Linked DNA regions of Flavivirga eckloniae. The protein of the gene in region 1 interacts with the protein of each later gene in a pairwise test. Links are inferred from orthologs where the notes say so. Each region holds a gene or a part of one and is shown on either strand. Other genes may lie near its edges. The genes, in order: C1H87_RS20840 and groL.

Region 1 (7,489 bases):
ATCCAGCAGAATTACAAGCCAGAGAAAAAGAGGTTTATTTTAAACAATTACACGAAGTTTCCTGGAATGAAAAGTATGCTATTGCTAAAAACTTTTCATTAGAGAAGCAAAATCGGTTCTTTTCTGAAATTAAGGAAACAGATATGTACCATATTGTATACTTCGATGCTTTTGGAGCTAGAGTACAGCCCGAATTATGGACGGAATCTATATTTTTAAAAATGTACAAAGCATTAAAAATTGGAGGTCTTTTAGTAACCTATTCAGCAAAAGGAAGTGTGCGTCGTGCTATGGAATCGGTTGGTTTTAAGGTCGAACGTTTACCAGGACCTCCCGGCAAGCGTGAAATGCTTAGAGCTGTTAAAAAGGTCTAAGCATTAGGAATTTTCCAAATGTTACGCGCCTGTAAGGAAGTGTGATATTCAATAGATTTATTGCCAGAAACCCCAAAGCATTGAATTTTTAATATTTAGATACTGTTAAACCTAATATAAATGGTTAGTAAACGGGTAGGTCTTTTTGTAACTTTATAAAAAAAGAAAATGCGAGTTTTAATAACAGGTGCGACAGGCTTAATAGGACAGGAGATCGTAAAAGTTTGCCATGAGAGAGGAATTGCTGTTAACTACCTAACTACGAGTAACTCTAAAATATCCCAAACCGAAAATTATCGAGGGTTTTATTGGAACCCTAAAACTCAGGATATCGATACGGATTGTTTTAAAAATATAGATGCTATTATACATCTGGCTGGGGCTACAGTTTCTAAGCGCTGGACACCATCTTATAAAAAGGATATTTTATCTAGTAGAAAAGCAACTACCCGATTGCTTATTAACGCCTTAAAAGGTGAAACCCATACTATAAAACAGGTGATTTCGGCAAGTGCTATCGGGGTCTATTCAAATTCCTTAACCAATTATTATGAAGAAGATTCTAAAGATTTTAGCGACTCTTTTTTAAGTGAAGTGGTGCAGGTTTGGGAGCAAGAAGTAAACGCATTTACTCAATTAGGTATTCAGGTTTCAAAAATAAGAATAGGGCTGGTTTTAGCGGAGAATGGTGGAGCGTTGCAAGAAATGGTTAGACCTATTAAGCTAGGTTTGGGCGCTGCTTTTGGTAGTGGAAAACAATGGCAGTCCTGGATACATGTTCAGGATTTGGCAAACCTGTTTTTATATGTTTTGGAAAATAATTTAACGGGTATTTACAATGGCGTCGCTCCGAATCCAGTCACAAATAAGGAGCTAACAAAAACTATAGCTAGTGTGATGCGCAAACCATTGTTTTTACCAAATATTCCTAAGTTCTTTTTAAAGCTGGTATTAGGTGAGATGCATATATTATTGTTTGAAAGCCAACGCGTCAGTTCCAAAAGAATAGAAAACAAAGGTTTTATTTTTAAATATCATCATTTAAAGCCTGCTTTATTAAATATTTTACAATAGCTGCTTTTTTTTAAAATAGGCTGTAACAAAACAATCTTAATTTAGACTTATTTGTTGTTTTCTAAATAATAATATATATGAAGTTTATCTACGGTGGGTTATTTTGCCTTTTAATAATTTCTTGTAACTCTCAAGAAAAATATAGCATTCCTGTAAAAATTGAAAATGATTGGGAGACCGATCATGTTGAAAATGTAAAAATTAGCTTAGATAAAATTAATTTATTGAAAGAACAAATAAATGGTAACAAGTATAAAGACATACATAGCTTTTTGATTGTTAAAGATGAAAAAATAGTTTTTGAAGAATATTATCATGGTTATCATAAAGACAAAAGACATGATGTAGCATCTGTAACTAAAAGTATTACTTCTGCATTAGTTGGGATTGCTATTGACAAGAACTATATAAAAAGCACATCTGCTTCCGTATCAGAGTTCTATAAAGGATCGGTTTATGAAGACAAATGGGATAGTATAAAGAAAAAAATTAGAATTAAAGATTTGTTAACCATGCGTCACGGTTTGGATTGTGATGATTTTAATAATAATACATCAGGAGATTTTGATGCCTTCTTACGTTCTGATGATTATATAAATTATATGCTTGATGTAAAGATGATTCATGAACCAGATAAGGTTAATGCTTATTGCACAGGAAGTACGCAATTATTAGAGCCTGTTTTGCAAAATAGTACAGGTTATTCGGTTGAAGATTTTGCATCAAAGTTTTTGTTTGATCCTATTGGGATAAAAAGCTTTAAATGGGAAAAAAGCCCTAAAGGAAAACCTGCTATGGGAATGGGGGCAGATATGACCCCAAGAGACATGGCTAGGTTTGGTTTATTATATTTAAATAGGGGAAATTGGAAAGGTAAACAGGTTATTTCTGAAGCTTGGATTGAAGAGAGTTTAACTTCATATGGTAAATTATTTGACTTTGTAGATTATGGGTATATGTGGTATTTGGAGCCACCAATAACTGTAAATAGCAAGCAAATAAATTATTATGTAGCTCTAGGTCACGGAGGGCAAACAGTAGCTATATACCCTGATTTGAATATGATAGTTGTAATTACAGCAGCTAATTATAATAATGAATCGGATTATTATGATATGCTAGAAAAGTATTTATTACCTGCTATCGATTTTTAAATCAATAATACAATAACTCCAAATAGTATCATTGGTGTCTTACTTTATAAGAATTACTAGTGTTTAATACATTACAAAAATAAAAAACTACCATTTTTTATTAATAGCATTAATACGCCTAAGTATAGTGACAAATAATTCAAAAACACATTTATATAAACGATTTTCTTTATAAGGGGTTGAAAGTGTGTAGTTTGGTTGTGAAGTGCTGTTTGGAGGTGAAGCATGGTAATGTTTAAACTAAATATCTGTTTTTTAGTGTTGGAATTTTTATGTTAAATAATAGAGTGTAACGTTTGCTTTAATGATTTAACAGTTGCTTTAAGATTAGAATTTTCGAAGAAACCTTCTTTACTACCGGCAGTTCAAAAAAAATTAAAATTATTTAATGACATTATGACATTTTTATAATATTGGCAGTACTTTTGCCAACTAATTTTTGTATTTGTAAAATTTAAATGTGGCAATGAGTAAGAAAGAAAAAACTAAAGATATAGAAAACGATCAAATAGACGGTGTACAAAATGAAACCGTTGAAGTTGAAGAGCAAGTAGCAGAAGAACAGGAGGCAGAAGAGCAGTCTGTTGAAGAAAAACTTGAAGCTGAATTAAAGCAGGAAAAAGACAAGTTTTTACGTTTATTTGCCGAGTTTGAAAATTATAAACGACGTACTGCTAAGGAACGTATAGAGTTATTTTCTACTGCCAGTGAGGATGTTATGAAAACATTATTGCCGGTTTTGGATGATTTTGAGCGTGCATTAACCCATATTGAAGAAGATAAAGAAGCAGAAGAGCTACGTAAAGGTGTTTTACTAATTTATCAAAAATTGGTAAAAACATTAGAGCAAAAAGGATTAACAGCTATCAAAGTTGAAAAAGGAGAGGCTTTTAATGCAGACGATCATGAGGCCGTTACACAAATACCGGCACCTAGCGATGATTTAAAAGGAAAAATTATCGATATTATAGAAAAAGGTTACAAACTTGGCGAGAAAGTAATTCGTTTTCCAAAAGTTGTTATAGGTCAATAAAATAAAAACATGGCTAAAAGAGATTATTACGAAGTATTAGGAGTTAGCAAAGGAGCGACTGCATCAGAAATAAAAAAGGCTTATCGTAAAAAGGCAATTGAATACCATCCTGATAAAAATCCAGATGATAAAAGTGCTGAAGCCAAATTTAAAGAAGCAGCCGAGGCTTATGAGGTATTGAGTGATGCCGATAAAAAGGCGCGTTACGATCAGTTTGGTCACCAAGCCTTTGAAAATGGAGGTGGCGGCTTCGGCGGCGGTGGCATGAATATGGACGATATTTTTAGTCAGTTTGGAGATATTTTTGGCGGCGGCTTTGGTGGCGGTTTCTCCGGTTTTGGAGGTGGCGGAGGCCAACGTCGTGTAAAAGGAAGTAATCTTCGTATTCGAGTAAAGCTTACTTTAGAAGAAATAGCCAATGGAGTAGAGAAAAAAGTAAAAGTTAAGCGTAAAATTCAAGCCCCAGGAACAACCTATAAAACATGTTCAACATGTAATGGTAGTGGACAAGTAACGCGAATAACCAACACTATTTTAGGAAGAATGCAAACATCTGCACCATGTAACGTGTGTGGCGGTGCAGGACAAATTATAGATAAAAAACCAAGTGACGCAGATTCTCAAGGATTAAAAATTGGAGAAGAAACAGTTGCTATTAAAATACCTGCAGGTGTTGTAGATGGTATGCAATTAAAGGTGTCCGGTAAGGGTAATGAAGCTCCGGGTAACGGAATTTCTGGAGACCTTATTGTTGTTATTGAAGAGGAAGTACATGACAAATTACAACGTGAAGGCGATAATTTACATTACGATTTATATGTAAGTTATCCAGACGCTGTTTTAGGAACCTCAAAAGAAATTGAAACAGTAAACGGTAAAGTGCGTATAAAAGTTGAAGCTGGCGTACAATCTGGTAAAATTTTGCGATTACGCGGAAAAGGAATCCCTAGCATAAATGGTTATGGTAAAGGGGATTTGTTGGTACATGTAAATGTTTGGACACCAAAAACTTTAAATAAACAACAAAGGGAATTTTTTGAATCGATGAGAGACGATGAACATTTCATGCCTAAGCCGGAAAGTTCAGATAAATCATTCTTTGAGAAGGTAAAAGACATGTTCTCTTAAGAACAAAAATACCAATAATAGCGAGCAAGTTTAAAGGTGAAATTATTTGTTAAAAATGAAGTTCTCCTACTGTTTTGTTAATAATATGTAAAAAATAACTATATTTGAATCATCACTAATTAATATTAGTGGTAATTTTTCTTTTTCATAGCAATTTTTTTCCCATCCTTAATTTATTAAGGGTGGGTTTTGTTTTTATAAAAAAATACACCCTTAATTATTTAGAGCCTTTTACCGGATTATCCTATGATGTTATATAACATTTAATATATTTACAGATAACAAGTAAATTTAAAAATAAGTAATGATCAACTTACTGGAAGTTAATGAAGTTTCTAAAAACTTTGGAAACTTTAAAGCACTTAATAATGTGTCAATTACAGTTCCTAAAGGTAGTATATTTGGTTTGTTGGGACCTAACGGTGCCGGTAAAACAACACTCATAAGAGTTATTAATCAAATAACTATGCCAGATCAAGGTAAGGTACATTTGGATGGAGAATTACTTAAAGCCGATCATATAAAAGATATTGGTTATTTGCCAGAAGAACGCGGGCTATACAAATCTATGAAAGTAGGCGAACAGGCGTTATACTTAGCTCAATTAAAAGGTCTAAGTAAGGCTGAAGCTAAAAAACGTTTAAAATATTGGTTTGAGCGTTTAGAGATAGGAGACTGGTGGAACAAGAAAATTCAAGAGTTATCCAAAGGAATGGCCCAAAAAATCCAGTTTGTGGTTACCGTGCTGCACAAGCCCAAACTTTTAATTTTTGACGAACCATTCTCGGGGTTCGATCCCATAAATGCCAATTTAATTAAAGATGAAATTTTACGTCTACGAGAAGAAGGAGCTACAGTTATTTTTTCTACGCACAGAATGGAATCTGTTGAGGAGCTTTGCGATGATATAGCACTAATACATAAATCGAATAAAATTCTGGATGGTAAGCTAATTGACGTAAAACGGCAGTATAAAATAAATACGTTCGAAGTTGGCATTCGAGCTAATAACAAAGAAAGCTTAGAGCAGGAATTGGCAAATAAATTTGAGGTGTCGTCAGCAAATTTTAAAACTTTAGAAGACGAACTAAAATTAAACATAAAGCTTTCTAATACGGAAACATCTAACGATTTATTAAATTATTTAACCTCAAGAGGAGAAGTATCCCATTTTGTTGAGTTAATCCCTAGTGTAAACGATATTTTTATTCAAACAGTAAAGAATAATTAATTTTCATGAACCATTTACCTCTCATAATAAAACGTGAATATTTAACCAAGGTTAAAAATAAATCGTTTATAATCATGACTATTTTAAGCCCTATTATCATGATAGTGCTTGTAGCTGTGGTGGCTTATTTATCACAACTAAATAATAATAAAGTACGTACTATTTCTGTTTTAGATGAATCAGGATTGGTACATGAAGTTTTTAAAAACTCAGACAATACAACTTACAATATTCTGGAAGGTATGTCTTTAGAAGAAGCTAAAATATTCTCAAATGAATCAGCTTCTTATGGTTTGTTACATATTAGTAAGTTGGATTCTATAGAAGCGGTATCCGATCATATAAAATTCTATTCGGAAGAATCACCGTCACTAACACTAATTTCCAGTTTAGAAGGAAAATTAGAGAAGACATTTACAAACCTTAAATTAGAACAACAGGGTATAGATGTCGATTTAATTAATGCTTCCAGAATAAAAATAGATATAGCCCAGGAAAGTTTTGAGGGTGAAAAAACATCAAAACTAGATAGTTTTGTAAAACTCGGTTTTGGTATTGCTATGGGATACCTGTTGTTTATGTTCATAATCATTTACGGTAATATGATTATGCGTAGCGTTATTGAGGAAAAAACAAGCAGGATTATCGAGGTTATTATTTCGTCGGTAAAGCCCGTACAATTAATGTTAGGCAAAATTATTGGAACCTCTTTAGCAGGCGTAACGCAGTTTATTATTTGGATGATTTTTGGAGGGTTTTTAATGACGGTTGTTTCTCTAGTATTGGGTATTGAATTATTTGATACAACACCGCCGCAACAAGAATTGATGCAAATGGCTTCAGGTGGTTCAGATTTCGGTTTTTATTTTGAATCTTTTAAAGCAGCTTTACAAAATTTACCATTAATGAATCTTCTTTTTGCATTTATACTATTCTTTATTAGTGGTTATTTATTGTACAGTTCGCTATATGCGGCAATAGGAGCAGCAGTAGATAACGAAACAGATACCCAACAATTTTTGTTTCCGATAATGATGCCTTTAATTTTAGCAGTTTATATTGGTATTTTTACAGTAATTGAAGACCCTCACGGAACCGTATCAACCGTGTTTTCGTTTATACCATTAACATCACCGGTAGTGATGTTAATGCGAATACCTTTTGGTGTACCGTTGTGGCAACAATTGGTATCATTATTGATATTAATCGGTACATTTATGTTTACAGTTTGGTTTGCTGCAAAAATTTATCGCGTCGGTATTTTAATGTACGGGAAAAAACCAAGTTACAAGGAATTAATTAAATGGATTAAGTATTAATGATTCAAAATTTAGAAATAGAAGAAGAGGCAAAAACAGTAAAAGAGACTATAACCGAAAGTACTATTTGGGAAAACTTTGTTGATTTTATCGGAATTGAGCTTATCGAAAACGAAGCCGGGACTATTAAAATAACGGTAGGTTTTTTACTTGCTGTTACTGTTGTTTATATATTA
Region 2 (7,527 bases), 3.0 Mb from region 1 along the record:
AAAAACCAATGTTCGTATTGTGGCTGCAACCAATGTTAATATGTTTGAAGCCATTGATAAAGAAAAATTTCGTGAAGACCTTTACTATAGACTAAGTACGGTAGATATCCATTTGCCTCCTTTACGCGAACGCCAGGAAGACATTCATTTGCTGTTTAGAAAGTTCGCTAGCGACTTTGCGCTTAAATATAAAATGCCAACGGTTAAGCTAACAGATAATGCTGTTCGCATACTAACAAAACATCGCTGGGGTGGTAATGTGCGTCAGCTTCGAAACATAGCAGAACAACTCTCTGTATTAGAGCAAAATCGTACCATAAGTGCTTCAACACTTCAAGGTTATTTGCCTACTTCCGGAACTAATTTACCGGCAGTTATTAAAACATCAAAATCTGAAAGTGATTTTAGTAGCGAACGTGAAATTCTATATAAAGTCCTTTTTGATATGAAAAGTGACTTAAACGACTTGAAAAAGCTCACCATGGAGCTTATGAAAAGTGGCAATACTAAAGATGTTGAAAAGAACAACGAAAGCTTAATTCAGAAGATTTATGGCAACGACGACAAGGATGATGCAAGCTACGAAGAGCCTATAGAAAATAATGAGGTAATCTCAATTCCAGAACATACTTCTAATGAAGTTGAAATAGTAGATATTCAAGACAAGTACCATTTCGCTGAAGAGATTGAAGAAGAGGAAACTTTATCGTTACACGACAAAGAATTGGAATTAATAAAAAAATCGCTTGAACGTCACAACGGAAAGCGTAAATTAGCTGCTGCAGAGCTAGGTATTAGCGAACGCACATTATATAGAAAGATTAAACAATATGATCTTTAAAAAGTTAGTGGCGTACAGTTGTCATTTTCTGTTTAAATTGCAACAATACTACTAACTTATCGTTTTTATAGTTATTAATTAAATGTCCCACTGAGTGACTAGTACCGAGCGTAGTCAAAGTGTTTATAAATATTTAGATGAAACATATAAAATATATCCTTTTATTGATAATAACTACAACGTTTGTAAGTTGTGGATTTTATTCCTTTACAGGAGCATCGATTGCTCCAAACATTAAAACATTTCAAGTTAATCGTTTTGAAAACACATCCATATTAGTTGAACCTGGATTGGAACTCCTTTTTCAAAATACCCTTCAGGATTTAATACAAAACCAAACCAATCTTAGCCTTGTTAATTCTAATGGCGATTTGGTGTACGAAGGCGAAATAACAACCTATAGGGTTTCTCCAACTACAGCAACATCTCAAAATACTGCTGCTCAAAACAGACTAACAATTGGTGTTAAATTACGCTTTTACAACAGGAAAAATGAAGAAGATGATTTAGAACAGAGCTTTTCATTTTTTCGAGACTTCGGCGGAAGTTCGCAACTTGATGGTTCGCTAAAGGACGAGGTTCATGAAGAAATTTTCGAGCGTATAACACAAGATATTTTTAATGCAACTTTAGCAAAATGGTAATCTAATGAACTCTAAAGATTTCGTAAACATATTACAGCACCCGCAAACTATAACGCGTCAGCAAACCGAAGCTGTAAAATCTGTTATCGATGAGTTTCCATATTTCCAATCGGCTCGTGCCGTATACCTTAAAGGCTTAAAGAATGCTAGTAGCTTTAAATATAATCAAGAACTTAAAACAACTGCTGCCTACACAACAGACAGGAGTATTTTGTTCGATTTTATTACATCGGAAGCATTCATTCAAAATGAAATTTCACAATTCATAAAACAAAATACGACACACTTAAAGGATGTAGAAGTTACTGTAGAAGATATTTCGGTAAACAAAAATGTGACAATAGATCATATTTTAAAACAGCAAATCAACGATACTCAAGGTGTACTGGATCCGGCATTATTCCAACCTAAAGAAGAACGCCCTCAAAAAACACCTTCGTTTGTTTTAGATGAATCTGAAGAAATTGAAAATGTTACCGAAGAAACAAAACCAGTTTCTGAAGAAACACAACCAACTACAGAGGAACCACAATTAGCTGCCGAGGAAACAAAAACACAGGAAACCTTGGTTAGTGATATCTTAAACCTGGGCAGACCGCTTGAATTCAATAAAAAAGAAACACATTCTTTTAATGAATGGTTAAAGTTAACATGCCTTAAACCCATTGACAGGGATCAGGATAGTGACACAAAAGCCCCCCCTGCTCCATTATCTTTTGAGCCAGTATCTTCCGAACAGGTTGCATCTAAAACAGAACCTCCTAAAAAAGAAGACAAATCTTCTGAGGAGCTAGATAAAGCTAAAAAGTTTGAGCTTATAGATCAATTTATAACGAAAAACCCGAAGATAAATCCTTTTAAAGCTACCATTACAAAAGGCAATCTTGCAAAAGCGCAAATGATAAAGCCGGAAGCCTTAATGACTGAGACTTTAGCTCGTATTTATGTGGAGCAAAAAAATTACAAAAAAGCAATTCAATCTTATAAGATTTTAAGTTTGAAATATCCAGAAAAAAGTGGTTTCTTTGCAGACCAAATCAAAGCGGTAGAAGAATTACAAGAACAAAATAAAATATAATAATGAGTACGTTTACAATATTTTTAGTATTAATTGTGGTAGTAGCATTTTTACTAATCGTAGTAATTATGGTTCAAAACCCTAAAGGAGGTGGATTATCATCATCTTTTGGCGGCGGTGGTACACAACAATTAGGTGGTGTAAAAAAGACAACCGACTTTTTAGATAAAAGTACATGGACTTTGGCTACCCTATTACTGGTGTTAATATTAGCTTCTAATGTAGCTATTAACAAAGGTGGAGAAAGTTTAGATTCTAAAGCATTAGACGAAGATGCAACAACAGCACCTGCTCCTTTGCCTACTCCAGCGCAAACAACCGATGACGCTGCAACAGCAACACCTGCAGAAGATGACTCTACAGGAGAATAATTTATTCGATAAAAGAAACAAAAAATGCCAACTTTTAAAGTTGGCATTTTTTGTTTCTGCCTATGCATTAAGTTCGTCTGCAAGTTTGTCAGTTCTTAAGGGTTGGCATATTTTTAGTATAGTCCTTAATCATTAAAAAAAATATAATTAATTAAAAAATAAAACAAATGGCATTAAACATTAAACCATTAGCAGATCGTGTTCTTATTGAACCTGCTGCAGCCGAAACTACAACGGCATCAGGGATTATTATTCCAGATAACGCTAAAGAAAAACCACAAAAAGGAAAAGTAGTAGCAGCTGGAAAAGGCACAAAAGATGAACCTATTACTGTAAAAGTTGGTGACACTGTTTTATACGGAAAATATGCTGGAACCGAACTTAAACTAGAAGGCAACGATTATTTAATTATGCGCGAAAGCGACATTTTAGCTATCATTTAATAGCAAATTCTGTCATTCCTGTAACATGTGCAGAACTCGTTTCAACAAGAAAGGCAGGAACCTCATAAAAAAACTAAATTTTCATAAAACTTAGATTCCTGCTTTCGCAGGAATGACAAAAAATAATTAAAAAATGGCAAAAGATATAAAATTTGATATTGAAGCACGTGACGGATTAAAACGCGGTGTTGATGCATTAGCCAATGCTGTAAAAGTAACTTTAGGTCCTAAAGGACGTAACGTAATTATTAGTAAATCTTTTGGAGCACCACAAGTAACTAAGGATGGTGTATCTGTAGCTAAAGAAATTGAGTTGGAAGATCCACATGAGAACATGGGAGCTCAAATGGTAAAAGAAGTTGCTTCTAAAACCAACGATTTAGCAGGAGACGGTACAACTACCGCTACTGTTTTAGCACAAGCTATCGTAAAAGAAGGTTTAAAAAATGTTGCTGCTGGCGCAAATCCTATGGATTTAAAGCGTGGTATCGACAAAGCGGTTAATGCCATTACTGCAGATTTAGATTCGCAATCTAAAAAAGTGGGTAATTCTTCTGAAAAAATAAAGCAAGTTGCTGCAATTTCTGCAAACAATGACGATACTATTGGTGAATTAATCGCTAAAGCATTTGATAAAGTTGGTAAAGAAGGTGTTATTACCGTTGAGGAAGCCAAGGGTATGGATACTTACGTAGATGTTGTTGAAGGTATGCAATTCGATAGAGGATACTTATCTCCTTACTTCGTTACAGATGCAGACAAAATGATTGCTGATCTAGAAAACCCATACATCTTATTATTTGATAAAAAGATTTCGAACTTACAGGAAATTTTACCAATCTTAGAACCTGTAGCACAATCTGGTCGTCCTTTATTAATTATTGCTGAAGATGTAGACGGACAAGCTTTAGCTACTCTAGTAGTTAACAAATTACGTGGAGGTTTAAAAATTGCTGCTGTAAAAGCACCAGGTTTTGGAGACAGACGTAAAGCTATGTTAGAAGATATTGCTATCTTAACTGGTGGTACTGTTATTTCTGAAGAAAGAGGATTTACTTTAGAGAATGCAGACTTAAGTATGTTAGGTACTGCTGAAACGGTAACGGTAGACAAAGACAATACAATGATTGTTAATGGTGCTGGAATTGCTAAAGATATTAAAGCCAGAGTAAACCAAATTAAAGCTCAGATAGAAACTACAACTAGCGATTACGATAAAGAAAAACTACAGGAACGTTTAGCTAAACTAGCTGGTGGTGTTGCTGTTCTTTACGTTGGTGCTGCTAGTGAAGTGGAGATGAAAGAGAAAAAAGACCGTGTTGATGATGCTTTACATGCAACCAGAGCTGCCGTAGAAGAAGGTATTGTTGCTGGTGGTGGTGTTGCCTTAGTAAGAGCAAAATCGGTATTAGAAAAGATCACTACTGAAAACTTAGACGAGGTTACAGGTATTCAAATTGTAGCTCGTGCTATTGAAGCACCTTTACGTACTATTGTTGAAAATGCAGGTGGAGAAGGTAGCGTAGTTATCTCTAAAGTTTTAGAAGGCAAAAAAGATTTTGGTTACGATGCCAAGTCTGAAGAATATGTAGATATGCTTAAAGCAGGTATTATCGATCCTAAGAAAGTAACACGTATTGCATTAGAAAATGCTGCCTCTGTTGCCGGAATGATCCTTACTACCGAGTGTGCATTAATCGATATTAAAGAAGAAGCGGCTCCAGCTATGCCTCCAATGGGTGGCGGTGGTATGCCAGGCATGATGTAGTAGAAGGTACTTCTTAAATGATATTAAAAACGTCTCAATTTTTGGGACGTTTTTTTATGTGTGAGGGCGTCTAAAAAGTGCCATTCTGAATGGAATGAACCTGCCAACCAGCAGCTACGGTGTACCCACATCTTTTTAATCAAGACACGAATTACACAAATAAAACCTCAATATGATGGATAGCTCTCTATACTATTCATAATTACGAATCAGACTTTCAGTCTGTTTTTACAATCCAAACCCGATTTAATTCAATTATACCTTTGTACTTTAATTTATCAATAAGTAAACTCAAATTACTTATTTGTAAATAATTTATATTTAGAACCATTTGTGATAATTCGTGAAATTAGTGTCTATCTTTTTAGAATTATTATTTAACGTAATCTTGGATAAGAGAATTTATGTCGGTGTGTCCCAGACTTGTTTCAGAACTATTTTTTTACTGTCACAGTGCTCTCCTCTTTAAATTAAAGCCGAGAAATGAATTTCGATTTTGATAAAAATTGGAAGAAAGAGGCGTTTTATTAAAAATAACAAACATATATAACCCTCCGAATCCCGATCTCATCGGGATCCACCTCCCTTTTTAATAGGGAGGAACACCTTGAATTCTTAAGCAAGATTCACGTTATTTAAGCAACCATATTTGTGGGTACACCGTAGCAACCAGCAGGGGAATCTTATTAAATTATAACTATTTAATTTATAACAAATAAAATTCTTCGCTTGCTTCGACTATGCTCAGCACAAGCCGCTCTGAATGACAAAATAAGTTACTTTTTTAGACACCCTCTTTTTTGTTTATTTACAAATCACAGTCGAAGTATTACTAGTAACTTAATTTACATAGTCATTTGAAAAACAATATCCTGATAGACTTGAGCATTACCTTTCTTCAAGTATTTAACTTCCTCGCCTCCACCCATCGCTAAAACTGGTGTAAACGTAAAAATTTCATTTTTGATCAGTACTCCTTGTTCGGTAATAGCCTGATTAAACAAATCTTCTCTTAACCACTCTTTTCTATCCTCTTCATTCGTTAGAAAATCTTCAAAAAATGATTCTAGGCCCCATACAATGGTCTCTATTTTTCGGTATTGAATATCTATCATACAAACATCCTCATCTGTTTCTGTAAGCTTCCGATAGTAAAACAGCTCTCCAAAACCGCTAATTGCAAAAGGGACGTAATTTTCTACTTCCCGTCCTAACCAAGTCCATAACGACGGTTCAAAATCCTTTGGATTAATTAATTCTATTACCCCATTATTATATTTGGCATGACCGTTAGATCTCCATAAGTCAATTAACAATTGAGGTACTTTTTCCTTATATTCTTCTATAATGTCTTCAGAAACTGGAGATACGTTTTGTTGTGGTTTAAATAGGTTTGTGAATTTTTTCATAATACATGTGTAGGTCTTATAAATCTCATGGGAGGCTTATTTGTTGATTTCTTTGTAAGTCAATAAAAATGGCACACTACATGGTGTCATGGCATGCGGAAACGAAGGTGTAATTTCAATTCCTCTTTCGGTTAGTACCCAATTTGAATATTTCCACCAGCTATCATATCCACTATCAAAATAGTCACATTGTTTATCAATATCAGGGTCGTCTTGATATTTATTCTTTAGTACCGGGTAAAAATCCAATTCAGGATATACATCACTAATTTCTTTTAATGCTTTTATTTTAACTAAATCGTAATTAAACGTTTTAATACCATGATTGGGATGTGCCCCGCCACAATAACTTGATGACGTTTCGGTGAAACATAAATAATTCTCAGATATTAATTCTATCTTCAAATTCGTTTCGAGATAATCACAATCTAAAAAGGTTTCGGCATTGGAATAGTGCAGGGTATCGAGCTTCTGATTAAAAAACAAGCGCTGTTCTTTTGTAAAACCGTTACCAAGCCTAAAGAAAGACATGTTAGAATACTTTTCCTTAAACCAAACCAACTCTTTATTTTTAAATTTTTGAACACTATCTCTAATAAACTTAATTTTCCCTTTTTTCAAAGCATAAAAGTCTGCTTCTGTTTCTATGAGATTGACCTTTAGTTCTTTTTTACCGTTTTTCCATGTTCCAACCAAATGATTACCTTTTACTTGAAGCTCAAAAAGTTCTTTTTTTTCTGATTTTTCACTAAAACGTTGGTAGAGGATAATTTGAGAATCATTCTTTTGTCCTTCAAGTCTAATATTCTTTAATCTACTACCGTAAAAGTAAACACCTTCAATATTTTCATCTTTAAACTGGTCGATTTCAAGAAACACATCATATTCACCTATTTTTCCCTCATATGTTTGGGAGTAAACAATAGTTGAAATAAACAATAGAATTAGTAGGTGGGTATTTTTTTTCTTTATC

The links.
Region 2: the proteins of C1H87_RS20840 (region 1) and groL interact in binary tests that used the Escherichia coli proteins (3 or more experiments, as listed by UniProt). The link is inferred for Flavivirga eckloniae from one-to-one orthologs.

Annotation. Positions count from the first base shown.
Region 1 is NZ_CP025791.1:5,045,579-5,053,067, forward strand. The notes cover bases 1,984-4,851. They hold C1H87_RS20840 (nucleotide exchange factor GrpE), read left to right. Parts: upstream 1,984-3,068; coding sequence 3,069-3,635; downstream 3,636-4,851. Other genes in these bases: C1H87_RS20835 (serine hydrolase domain-containing protein), read left to right, coding at 1,984-2,602; dnaJ (molecular chaperone DnaJ), read left to right, coding at 3,645-4,763. Also shown: tRNA (5-methylaminomethyl-2-thiouridine)(34)-methyltransferase MnmD, read left to right, coding at 1-374; C1H87_RS20830 (TIGR01777 family oxidoreductase), read left to right, coding at 543-1,448; more of C1H87_RS20835, read left to right, coding at 1,526-1,983; C1H87_RS20850 (ABC transporter ATP-binding protein), read left to right, coding at 5,068-5,994; C1H87_RS20855 (ABC transporter permease), read left to right, coding at 6,000-7,313; C1H87_RS20860 (mechanosensitive ion channel family protein), read left to right, coding at 7,313-7,489. UniProt on the Escherichia coli protein: Participates actively in the response to hyperosmotic and heat shock by preventing the aggregation of stress-denatured proteins, in association with DnaK and GrpE. It is the nucleotide exchange factor for DnaK and may function as a thermosensor.
Region 2 is NZ_CP025791.1:2,081,548-2,089,074, forward strand. What follows is about bases 2,922-5,827. They hold groL (chaperonin GroEL), read left to right. Parts: upstream 2,922-3,510; coding sequence 3,511-5,145; downstream 5,146-5,827. Other genes in these bases: secG (preprotein translocase subunit SecG), read left to right, coding at 2,922-2,934; C1H87_RS08560 (co-chaperone GroES), read left to right, coding at 3,102-3,377. Outside these bases: C1H87_RS08540 (sigma-54 interaction domain-containing protein), read left to right, coding at 1-841; C1H87_RS08545 (LptE family protein), read left to right, coding at 979-1,485; C1H87_RS08550 (hypothetical protein), read left to right, coding at 1,490-2,563; more of secG, read left to right, coding at 2,566-2,921; C1H87_RS08570 (T6SS immunity protein Tdi1 domain-containing protein), read right to left, coding at 5,991-6,554; C1H87_RS08575 (hypothetical protein), read right to left, coding at 6,591-7,527.